Regions from separate parts of the Brevibacterium sp. FME37 genome, predicted to be linked through region 3. Evidence: riboswitches for the same ligand, from Rfam matches in the RefSeq annotation. Region 3 holds a riboswitch; each other region holds the start of a gene.

Region 1 (3,272 bases), on a different contig from region 3:
CACCGGATCGGCGCCGAGGATTCCTCGGCAGCCTGCTCGAGGTCGGTACCTTCACCGGCTACGTCCTCGGCGCTCTGGTTGCCACGATCATGCAGGCCGTATCCACCACAGGCTTCCTGGAGACCTGGGGCTGGCGCATTCCCTTCTTCGTCGCCCTGCCGTTGGGTTTCGTCGGCGTCTACCTGCGGACGAAACTCGCCGACACCCCGGCATACAAAGAGATGGAGAAGCTCTCCGAACAGGAAGAATCCAGCAACCGCACGAAGGGCGAGTTCAAGAAGATCTTCGCGCTGTGGCCCAACCTTCTGGCCTGCTGCGGTCTGGTCCTGGCGTGGAACGTCACGAACTACATGTTGACCTCATTCATTCCCCTCTACTTCCCGATGGTCCAAGACATTCAGGGCAGCGGCGGGGTCTCAGAACTCACGTCCCAGATTCTGCAGATCCTCGTTATGGCGGTCTGTCTCGGACTGATTCCGGTCATCGGCAAGGTCTCTGATCGGGTGGGCCGCAAGGCAGTTGTGCGCGCGGGATCGATCTCACTCATCGTGCTCTCATTCCCGTCTCTGATGCTCATCCGCGGTCATAGCGACATCATCGTGTTCCTCGGTCTGCTGATCATGGGGCTCAGCCTCATCTGCTTCAGCGCGACGATGCCCTCGACGCTGCCTTCCCTGTTCCCGACGATGGTGCGAGCAGGTGCGCTGGCGATCGCCTTCAACATCTCGATCTCACTGTTCGGCGGCACCACCTCGGTCGTGATGACCAGCCTCATCAGCGCCACCGGCTTCCTCATGTGGCCGGCGATCTACCTCGTGGCCGCGGGAATCATCGGACTCGTTGCGATCCATTTCGTGGAAGAGAGCAATGGTCGTCCGCTGTGGGGATCGACTCCGTCGGCGGCTTCGGAGGAAGAGGCCGAGGACTTGGCAGAAGAGCTCAACCAGGAGACCGAAGCGACCTGAGCCGGTGCTGTCTCCTCAGGGTCTGAAACACCCAGAGGGCGAGCGCACCCAGGGGCGGCCCACCCTGGTGACAACCTCAGTTCAGAACGATGCAGAACGGGTGACCTGCCGGGTCGAGGAAGACGCGGAAGGTCTCGCCTGGCTGGTCAACTGCCTTCCCTGCACCGAGTTCGACCACTGCTGCCTCGGCGACATCAAGGTCATCGACGACGACGTCGAGGTGCATCTGCTGTGGGTGGGCCTGGCTCGGCCAGCTGGGGGCGTGATAGTCCTCGACCTGCTGGAAGCAGATCGGCGGCCAGGAATCTGATGTGATCTCTGCCCAGGTGCCGTCGTCATCGACTCTGACCTGCCAGTCGAGGAGTTGACCGTAGAACTCCGCGAGTTCGCGTGCGTCAGGGGCGTCGAGAACGACGACGGGCTGCTTTGCGATTGCCATGCTGGAAGTCTACGCGCCACCGGTGTCACGGTGAAGGGCACAGGTGCTTCGCCGGTGCTAGGCTCGAAACACCACAGGGGAGCGCCGACGAGACCGGTGCTGAGAGTGCGCAAGCAGACCCTTCGAACCTGATCCGGTGAGCACCGGCGGAGGAAGTGAGAGATGACAAGGATGAACGACGTCCCACAGCAGACCAGCACCAGTATTCACCTGAACCCAGGCGGGCCGGTGGCGACATTGAGAGCGGCGACCGCTCCCACCTGGGACGCCGCGGTCGGGCACAGGTTCGTTAAGGAACTGTTCGCCGGGACCCTCGACGATTCCGTGATGAAGAAGTATCTGATTCAGGACTATCAGTTCTTCGAATCGTTCCTGTCGATGCTCGGCGCCTGCGTCGCCCACGCCGATGGCATCGGCCCCAAACTCCGGTTTTCCAAACAGCTCGGATTCCTCGAAGCAGATGAGAATTCCTACTTCCTTCGGGCCTTCGCCGAGGTGGGTGCCAGTGCCGATGAATACGACGATCCGGTGCTGACCGATCCGACCGCGCGGTTTCGCACCATCATGTATGACGCGGTCGTTTCTGCCTCTTACCCGGACCTGCTCGTCGTGCTCGTCATCGCCGAATGGCTCTACCTCGACTGGGGCGAGCGCGAGCAGCCGATGCCCCGTCGCCACGTTCACACCGGATGGATCGAGCTGCATCATGGTGTGGACTTCCGTGCCTGGGTGCAGTTCCTCGTCGACGAACTTGAGAGGGTGTTTCCCACCGGCGACGAGGCTGAATCCGCCACGGCCCGGGCCCGGCTGGCGCGCCTCTGGCAGCGGACGGTTGATGTGGAGTTGGCGTTCTTCGAGGAGGCCCATGTGCTCGACTGAGGGCGGCACCAGGTGAGTACCCGTCGTGCGGTTCTGCGGCAGCTGCTTGCACAGATCCGCGAGATCAATTCTGGTGGGCGGAGCCTCATCGCCGTCGACGGGGTCGACGGAGCGGGCAAGACCGTTCTCGCCGGGGAGCTTGTTCGGCTGGCTGCCCAGGATGGGCTCCGCTCTGTTGCTTCGCTGAGCATCGACGGCTTCCATCACCCACGTTCGACCCGGTATGCGAGGGGGCGAGGACCCGAGTCGTTCTACCGTGACTCCTACGACTACCCAGCGCTCAAGCGGTCAGTCGCGACTGCGTTCAAGCAGGGGCTGCCTGTTGTCACAGCCGTTTGGGATGTTGTTGCCGATGCCAGTATCGAGAGTGCACATTCCAGTCTCGACTTGCCACAGGATTGCGTCCTTCTCGTGGATGGCATCTTCCTCCATCGGCCTGAGCTCCGTGAGTTGTGGGACGCCAGCATTTGGGTGCAGGTACCTTTCGCGGTCTCTGTTCCGCGCGGGAACGAGCGCTTTTCCGGGCAGTACGATCCTGATCCCGAGGCAGAGTCCAACCATCGCTATGTCGGCGGGCAGCGGCTCTATTTCGCACAATGCTCGCCGTGGGAGATGGCGACATGGGTCCTCGACAACGAGGATCTGGCACACCCCCGCCTTGCCGCACGAGCAGGGCCACCGATAACTCAGTAGCCGAGAACTAGAAAGGGGCAGGCAACGCACCATCTGCCTCACACAGGGGCATGCTGATTGTGCTTGACGATCTTCGCAACGATCGCAGCGACGGCGCAGCCTACTGCGATGAGGAATGGCACTCCGACAATCACCGTTTCGACGATCATGACGAAAGTGTGCTGGAACATGTTCGCCAGAATATTCACAGCGGCGAATGCCACCATGCTGAAAGCGAGGAAGAAGCCGGCTGTCTTCACCAGCCGAGTCGGCAGCGTCCCCCGACGCTCCCGTATGTTCAATGTGCTCATCGCCGA
Region 2 (3,272 bases), on a different contig from region 3:
GAGTTGCCTCCGCCTGGCCATCGCCGAATTCTGCGAGAAGCTGCCTTGCCGCGGCACGTGGGTCCTGGGCACGGCAGATCGCGGAGACCACGCAGATACCGATCAGGCCCCGACCTCGCAATTCGGCAGCACGCACGGTGCTGATCCCACCGATGGCAACAGCAGGCAACCCTGCCAGATCCACAAGCTCGCTGAGGCGGTCGGGACCGATCCCGTCGGGTGCGTCGGTCTTCGTCGTGGTGTCGTAGACGGGCCCGATTCCGACGAGGTCGACGACTCCCGATTCCCGGGCAGCAGAGAATTCGGCACCGTTGGCCGCGGAGAGCCCGATGAGGGTTTCTGGACCGACGAGTTCGCGCACTTCCTCGACAGGTGTGTCTGATTGCCCGACGTGGATGTCGACGTGCACGCCCTCGGCAAGGAGCCGTTGGGCGACGGCGACGCGGTCATTGAGGACGACGGGTACGCGACGGTTTGTATCGGCTGTTGCGCTGCCGACGGCGGCGATGACCTCGCGTGCCAGGGTGTAGAAGGCGTCATCGTCGATGTCCTTGTCCCGGACCTGAACGATCCCGACTCCCCCGGCAACTGCCTCGCGGACGGTTTCAGCGACACTGCGTCCGGTCTCCCGGCACTGAACCGAGTCGGTGACGAGGTAGAGCCGAGTGTCGATGCCCGCCAGACGGGAGTTTGCTTCGTAGTTGGCTTCGTAGCTGGCTTCGCTCATGACTGTGATCCTTCAAAGGTGTCGGCCTCGATCTGTGCGCCCGCCAGCTGCTTCGCGTCGAGCGTGTACAGCGCGTCGAGGAAGTTCACCGAATAGCTGCCGGGGCCCTTGGCACCAGTTGCAGCTCTTTCACCGGCAACCTTGAAGTGCGCATGGGCGGCGATCACAGCATCGAACCTCGCCGAGGCGGTCGTTGCTCCGACGAGGTACGCGGCGGTGACTGCGCCGAGTGAACACCCGGTGCCGATGACCAGCGGCATATAAGAGTGGCCCCCGTCGAGGCGGGCGACATGATCGACTCCGTCGATATGGGCGACGATCGCGTCCCTGGGTCCTGAGACCGCGACGATGGCTCCGGTCGACCGCGCCAGTTCGGCAGCGGCAGGAATCACAGCATCCACCTCGTCGGTGGAGTCGACGCCTCGACCGCCCAACCCGACTCCGGCCAAGGCCGCGATCTCGGAGGCGTTTCCGCGAATCGCGGTGGGTCCCGAGGCTGCGGCACGGCGGATTCGCGTGGTCCGAAAATCGACGGCTCCGATGCTCACCGGGTCAAGAACCCACGGCTTGGAGTCTTCGTTGGCTGCGTCGATGGCGGCATCGGCGGCAAGGAACTGCTGGTTCGTGGCGGTTCCGAAGTTGACCAGCAGTCCGCTGGCGATGCGCGTGAACTGTGCAGCATCGGCCTCGTGGTCGAGCATCGCCGGTGCGGCGCCGATGGCCAGAAGCACGTTGGCGCTGAATTGCTGCACGACGGTGTTCGTGATGCATTGGATAAGTGGATTGCTCGCACGCATATGCTCGTGCGCAGAACGCAGGTCGAAGTCAACCATGACGATCCCTTCGCTAGTATGGCCCAGATCAGGTTCGATGGGTGTTCTCTCAGCCGCGCTTCATGTTCACGAGGCACCCCATGTCATTGGCTTCGACTGTATCAGCACGACAGAGGCGGAGCGAGCTGGAAGGCTCGCCCCGCCTCCCTGCAACTGGGTCTACCCAACGAAGACTCATCGAGCGGACTACTTAGCATTGACCGGCGACTTTGTAACGTCGCCGGTCAATGCTAAGTGGTCCGCTCGGTGCGGGTGGCATCAACCTCGTCCGACGTACCTCTGTCCGCGGCGGCTGAGGGCATCGATGACAACAGCAGCGAGAAGGACGAGTGCGGTGATGATCAGCTGGGCATCGGAGTTGAAACCGATGAGATAGAGACCGTTGTTGATCGCACCGACGACCAGTGCACCGAGCACTGCAGCCCAGGCTGTGCCGCGTCCACCGAACAACGAGGTGCCGCCGATGACTGCCGCAGCGATCGCATTGAGCAGATCCTGCGTGGTCACCAACGTCGAACCCGCGTTCGAGTTGACACCTGCCTTGATGAAGCCGAAAAGAGCTGCGAGGGTACCGGCGGCCATGAAAACGCTGATTCTCACCCACGTCACCTGGATGCCTGCACGCCTGGCTGCCTCGACCTTGCCGCCGACAGCGTAGATCGATCTTCCGTAGCGGGTTTTGCGCAGTACTAGGTCAATGGAAATCGCAATGACCAGCATGAGCAAGAAGGGCAACACAAGGCCGAAGTCCTGGTTGACGAGGATGAGGAAGCCAAACACGATCACTGCCAGCAGCACGATGCGCACTGTCACCGAGGTCCAGCTAGGGTTGTCGAGTCCTGCCGCTTGGCGACGCAGTTTCGACGAGACGATACCTGCTCCGAAGCCGATCACCGCGACTGCGCCGAACACATAAGCCCACATCGCCGGAAAGTAGAAGTTCGCAAAGTCAAAGGCGAATGTACCAGACATCGACAGATTCTTCTGCACACCCAGCGTCGTCAGAGTCAGTCCGGTGAAAGCCAACAATCCAGCCAGGGTGACAACGAAGGCCGGGATGCCGACCACCGCAAAGAACCACCCCTGGATCGCTCCGACAACCAGACCCAACACCAGCATGATGACGAGTGCGATCAGAGGCGGAACTCCTTGTCTGACGACAAGGACTCCCAGCAGTGACGCTGCGAGCCCACCCAACTGCGCCAATGACAGATCGATCTCGCCAAGCAACAGAATCAAGTTGATGCCCAGAGCGAGAATCGCAATGTAGGCAACCGTTGATGAGAGATTGACGAGGTTGGCGGGAGAGAGGAACTTGTCGTTCGCTGATTGGAACACGATGATGATGACGACAAGGGCAATGATCACCGGAAGCGAACCGAGTTGGCCCTCCTTGACGCGTCGTAGGAAGGTCGAGAAGAATCCCTCGTGCGAAAGCCGAGAGTCCGTGATGAATGAGTTGCGGGTCATCGGCGCTCTCCCCTTCGCGTGGCCCTTTGGGTCACGACATTGTCGCTGGCACCGGTGATCGCTGCCACAAGCACGTCCGTGCGTTCGTCACCGGGGAAGTCACCGGCATCCTTGCCCAGGCGCAGCACGTGTACACGGTCAGCCACAGCCTGAACATCAGCCATGTTGTGACTGACCAACAGCACCCCGAGGTCTCGTTCACGCAGACGCTCGATGAGATTGAGGACCTCCGCGGTCTGTGC
Region 3 (3,272 bases):
GTGGTCTCGATGATCCGCAGCACCGTGGCATAGCGCCCCTGCGGTCCGGTGAATTCCTCGAGCGGTGGCAGCTCGGGCACCGGAGAGTCGAGGTCCCAGTCGTAGGCGTCCTGACCGATGAAGAACGACAGCTGTCGCAGGGAGTCGTCGATAGGCAGGAGCGAGTTGAGCCGGTGCTGCTGCTCTTTGGCCTCGTCCTCGGTCTTCGCCACGTAGGTGACGAGTCCCGGCATAATGGTGATCTCCTCAGCCTCCCGCCCGTGGGATCTCGCTCTGGAGAGGATGTCCTGCCGGTATTCGAAGGCCGACTCGAAGTCCCAGGCCACGGCGTAGATGCCGTCTGCGAATCTGGCTGCGAGTTCGCGTCCCGGTGCGGAGGCACCGGCCTGGACGACGACGGGTCGACCCTGCGGCAGGCGAGGGATGTTGAGCGGGCCGGCGACTGCGAAGTGCTCGCCCGTGTGGTCGATCGTTTGCAGCGCCTCCTCATCGGCATAGGATCCGCTGCGATCGGCTTTGATCGCCTCTGCCGGCCAGGAGTCCCAAAGTTCTCTGAGCACGGCGGTGAATTCCTCGGCCCTCCCATAGCGCTCATCGTGATCGGGCAGGCGCTCCATCCCGTGATTGCGGGCCTCTGCATCGGTCATCGAGGTGACGATGTTCACGCCTGCTCGGCCCCCAGAGATGTGGTCTAGGCTCGCCAGGATCCGCGCGGCGTGAAACGGATCCCAGAACGTCGCGGACACCGTGCAGATCACGCCGATGTGCTCCGTGGCCCGGGAAAGTGCGGTGAGGGTGGTCAGGGGCTCGAGGAACCAGCGCGGACCCTTGCCCAGTCCGCCGAGTCCCGCCGACTGTCCGTCGGCGAGGAAGAACGCGTCGAAGCATCCGCGTTCGGCGGTGACGGCGAGTTCCTCCCAGTAGGTGATGTCGCCCAGACGTTCGACGGGTGATTCTGGGGCTCGCCACGCAGCCGAATGGTGCCCGCAGCCGTGGGCGAAGAGGTTGAGGTGGACATCGCGTCGACTGCGCTGTGCAGCGCCGGTCGTAGGCGTGGTGCTCATGTCTGCAGGGCTCATCAGTTCTTCACCAGTCCGCCATCGACGACGAGGTTCTGCCCTGTCACCCCGCGGGCCCAGGGTGAGGCGAAGAAGAGTGCGGTGTCTGCGAATTCCTCCGGCGTCGTCACCCGCTGCAGGGGTGTGCCCTGCGCAATCGCGTCGAAGACCGCCTCGGGGGTGGCCGAACTCGCGTCGGTAGTGCGCAGCAGCCCACCGCTGATCATGTTCACCGTAATCGCCCGTGGGCCGAGATCGACGGCGAAGGTCCTGGTCAGTGACAGTAACGCGGCCTTGGCTGCGGTGTAGTCGTGGTAGGGCACGACGGGATTCTGGAATAGGTTGGAGCCGATGTTGATGATCCGCCCCGAGCCGAGTCGGTCGAATCCGGCCAGCGCCGCCTGCGTCGTCCTCGTCGCCGCTCCCACTGCACCGAAGAACTGCCGACCGAGGTCCTCGACCGTGATCTCGTGAGCGTGGGAGCGAGCGTCGCCGTTGAAGGAGAAGTCGACGAGGGCGTTGTTGACCACGGTGGAGACCGGGGCGCCGAAGTGTGCCTCCGACAAGGCGAAGAGCTCCTCTACCTGATCCGCTTCACAGACGTCGGCCCGAATGGCCACTGCCTGCGAGGGATGCTCGGCGACGATGCTTTCTGCAGCATCCTTGCTGGTGAGATAGTTGATGACGACTTTGGAGCCGGCCCGCAGGAATGCCGTGGTCAGGCTGCGGCCGAGTCCACGCGCGCCGCCGGTGATGAGGACGATCTGGTCCTTGATCGCCGGCGCCGAGGCAGGTGTGTCCACGGCGTTCTCAGATTGGTACGTCTTCGTCATATCTGTGTCCTTCTGCTCGAGGCGAAGGAACACCGAAGACCGACGGTGCGCAGCCGCAGTCGAGGAGCCACCTCCGCGGTTCGCAGTCTCTGCTGCGGACAATCCCTTCGCCGGTACTGACCGGATCAGGTTCGACGGGTGTCATCTCAGCCTCTTGCAGGCACCCCGTGTCACTGCCAAGCACCCTAGCAGACCGATCGCAGGGACGAAGAATGAGAGAATGGCCTCGTGAAGAACAATGACGATCCACGCTCTGAAACCGTGCGGCGCTCTGAAACCGTTCGAGTCACCGAGGTGCTGCGCAACGAGATCATCGACGGTGTGCGCCTGCCCGGCAGCAAACTGGTGGAGCGGAATCTGGCCACGGAGCTCGGGGTCAGTCGTGTGCCGATCCGTGAAGCCCTCAAACAGCTGGCCTCCGAGGGGCTGGTGGCGAATCGGCCGAACACCTGGTCGACGGTGCGTGAGTTCTCCCCCAGCGACATAGCCGACCTGAATGAAGTGCGCGCAGTCTTTGACATTCTGTCCTTCGAACTCGCCGCGCAGCGTCACAATCGGGAGGGCCTGGCGAGGCTCGAGGCCACCTTGGCCAAGGGCAAGGAGCAATCAAAGGCAGGGGACGTGGTCGGTGCCCATCGCTCGGCCGCGGACTTCCACGCGATCGTCACCGAGCTGTCCGGCAACCGTCTGCTCACCGAGATAGGTGAGCTCCTCGATTCACGCATGCGCTGGCAGCTCAGCCAACACGACGACCTTGACTTCGTTGCCACGGAACACGCCGAGCTCTATGACGCGATCGCCCATCGGGACCAGACGAAGGTCAGGGATCTGGCTGCCCGACATCTCGGGACCAGTCAGGATCAGCATGACAAGCACAAGGATCGCCTCGCCCGGGCCGTCGACGAAGAAGCAGAGTCGGTCGAGGACTGAGCTCAGGCAGCGTTGAAGGGCCACCCATTCAGCTGCTTGGGACGGGCAGGGGCGTAGGTACGGACCTTCGAGGTTGTCAGTCCCAGCCCCACCAATGATTCGGCCAGCTTCACCGCGGCGGTGACGCCGTCGACGACGGGAACATCGCAGCGTTCGACGACGACCCGCTTGAGGTCTGCCATTCCTCCACACCCGAGGACGATGGCCTCGGCACGATCCCGTTCGACCGCCTCGGCGGCTTGATCAGCGATCGCCCCCACGGCACGCTCGGGCTGATTCTCCAGCTCCAGCACGGCCATCCCGGAGGCCCTCACCGAGGTGCAGTGAGCGTTCAGCCCGGCCAGGAGGAGTCTGTCCTCAATGAGGGGAACCGTGCGATCAAGCGTCGTGACGACCGCGTACCTGTGGCCGAGGAACATGGCCAGGGCCGCCCCTGCCTCGGTGATGTCGA

The links. A riboswitch is a leader RNA that binds a small molecule or an ion and turns the genes downstream of it on or off. The one in region 3 is predicted to bind thiamine pyrophosphate.
Region 1: linked by a shared signal. The riboswitch ahead of INT29_RS11460 (TenA family protein) and the one ahead of INT29_RS03775 (3-oxoacyl-ACP reductase) in region 3 are both predicted to bind thiamine pyrophosphate.
Region 2: linked by a shared signal. The riboswitch ahead of thiM (hydroxyethylthiazole kinase) and the one ahead of INT29_RS03775 (3-oxoacyl-ACP reductase) in region 3 are both predicted to bind thiamine pyrophosphate.

The regions. Positions count from the first base shown of each region.
Region 1 covers NZ_JABUYE010000008.1:159,983-163,254, forward strand. The annotation lists gene INT29_RS11450 (MFS transporter) at 1-965, shown strand, start outside; gene INT29_RS11455 (VOC family protein) at 1,042-1,404, opposite strand; TPP riboswitch at 1,470-1,576, shown strand; gene INT29_RS11460 (TenA family protein) at 1,567-2,283, shown strand; gene INT29_RS11465 (uridine kinase) at 2,296-2,976, shown strand; gene INT29_RS11470 (hypothetical protein) at 3,015-3,266, opposite strand.
Region 2 covers NZ_JABUYE010000024.1:34,031-37,302, reverse strand. The annotation lists gene thiE (thiamine phosphate synthase) at 1-727, opposite strand, end outside; gene thiM (hydroxyethylthiazole kinase) at 724-1,560, opposite strand; TPP riboswitch at 1,548-1,651, opposite strand; gene INT29_RS18885 (sugar ABC transporter permease) at 1,819-3,030, opposite strand; gene INT29_RS18880 (ATP-binding cassette domain-containing protein) at 3,027-3,272, opposite strand, start outside.
Region 3 covers NZ_JABUYE010000002.1:348,590-351,861, forward strand. The annotation lists gene INT29_RS03770 (LLM class flavin-dependent oxidoreductase) at 1-1,064, opposite strand, end outside; gene INT29_RS03775 (3-oxoacyl-ACP reductase) at 1,079-1,891, opposite strand; TPP riboswitch at 1,976-2,069, opposite strand; gene INT29_RS20555 (GntR family transcriptional regulator) at 2,120-2,821, shown strand; gene INT29_RS03785 (aspartate/glutamate racemase family protein) at 2,824-3,272, opposite strand, start outside.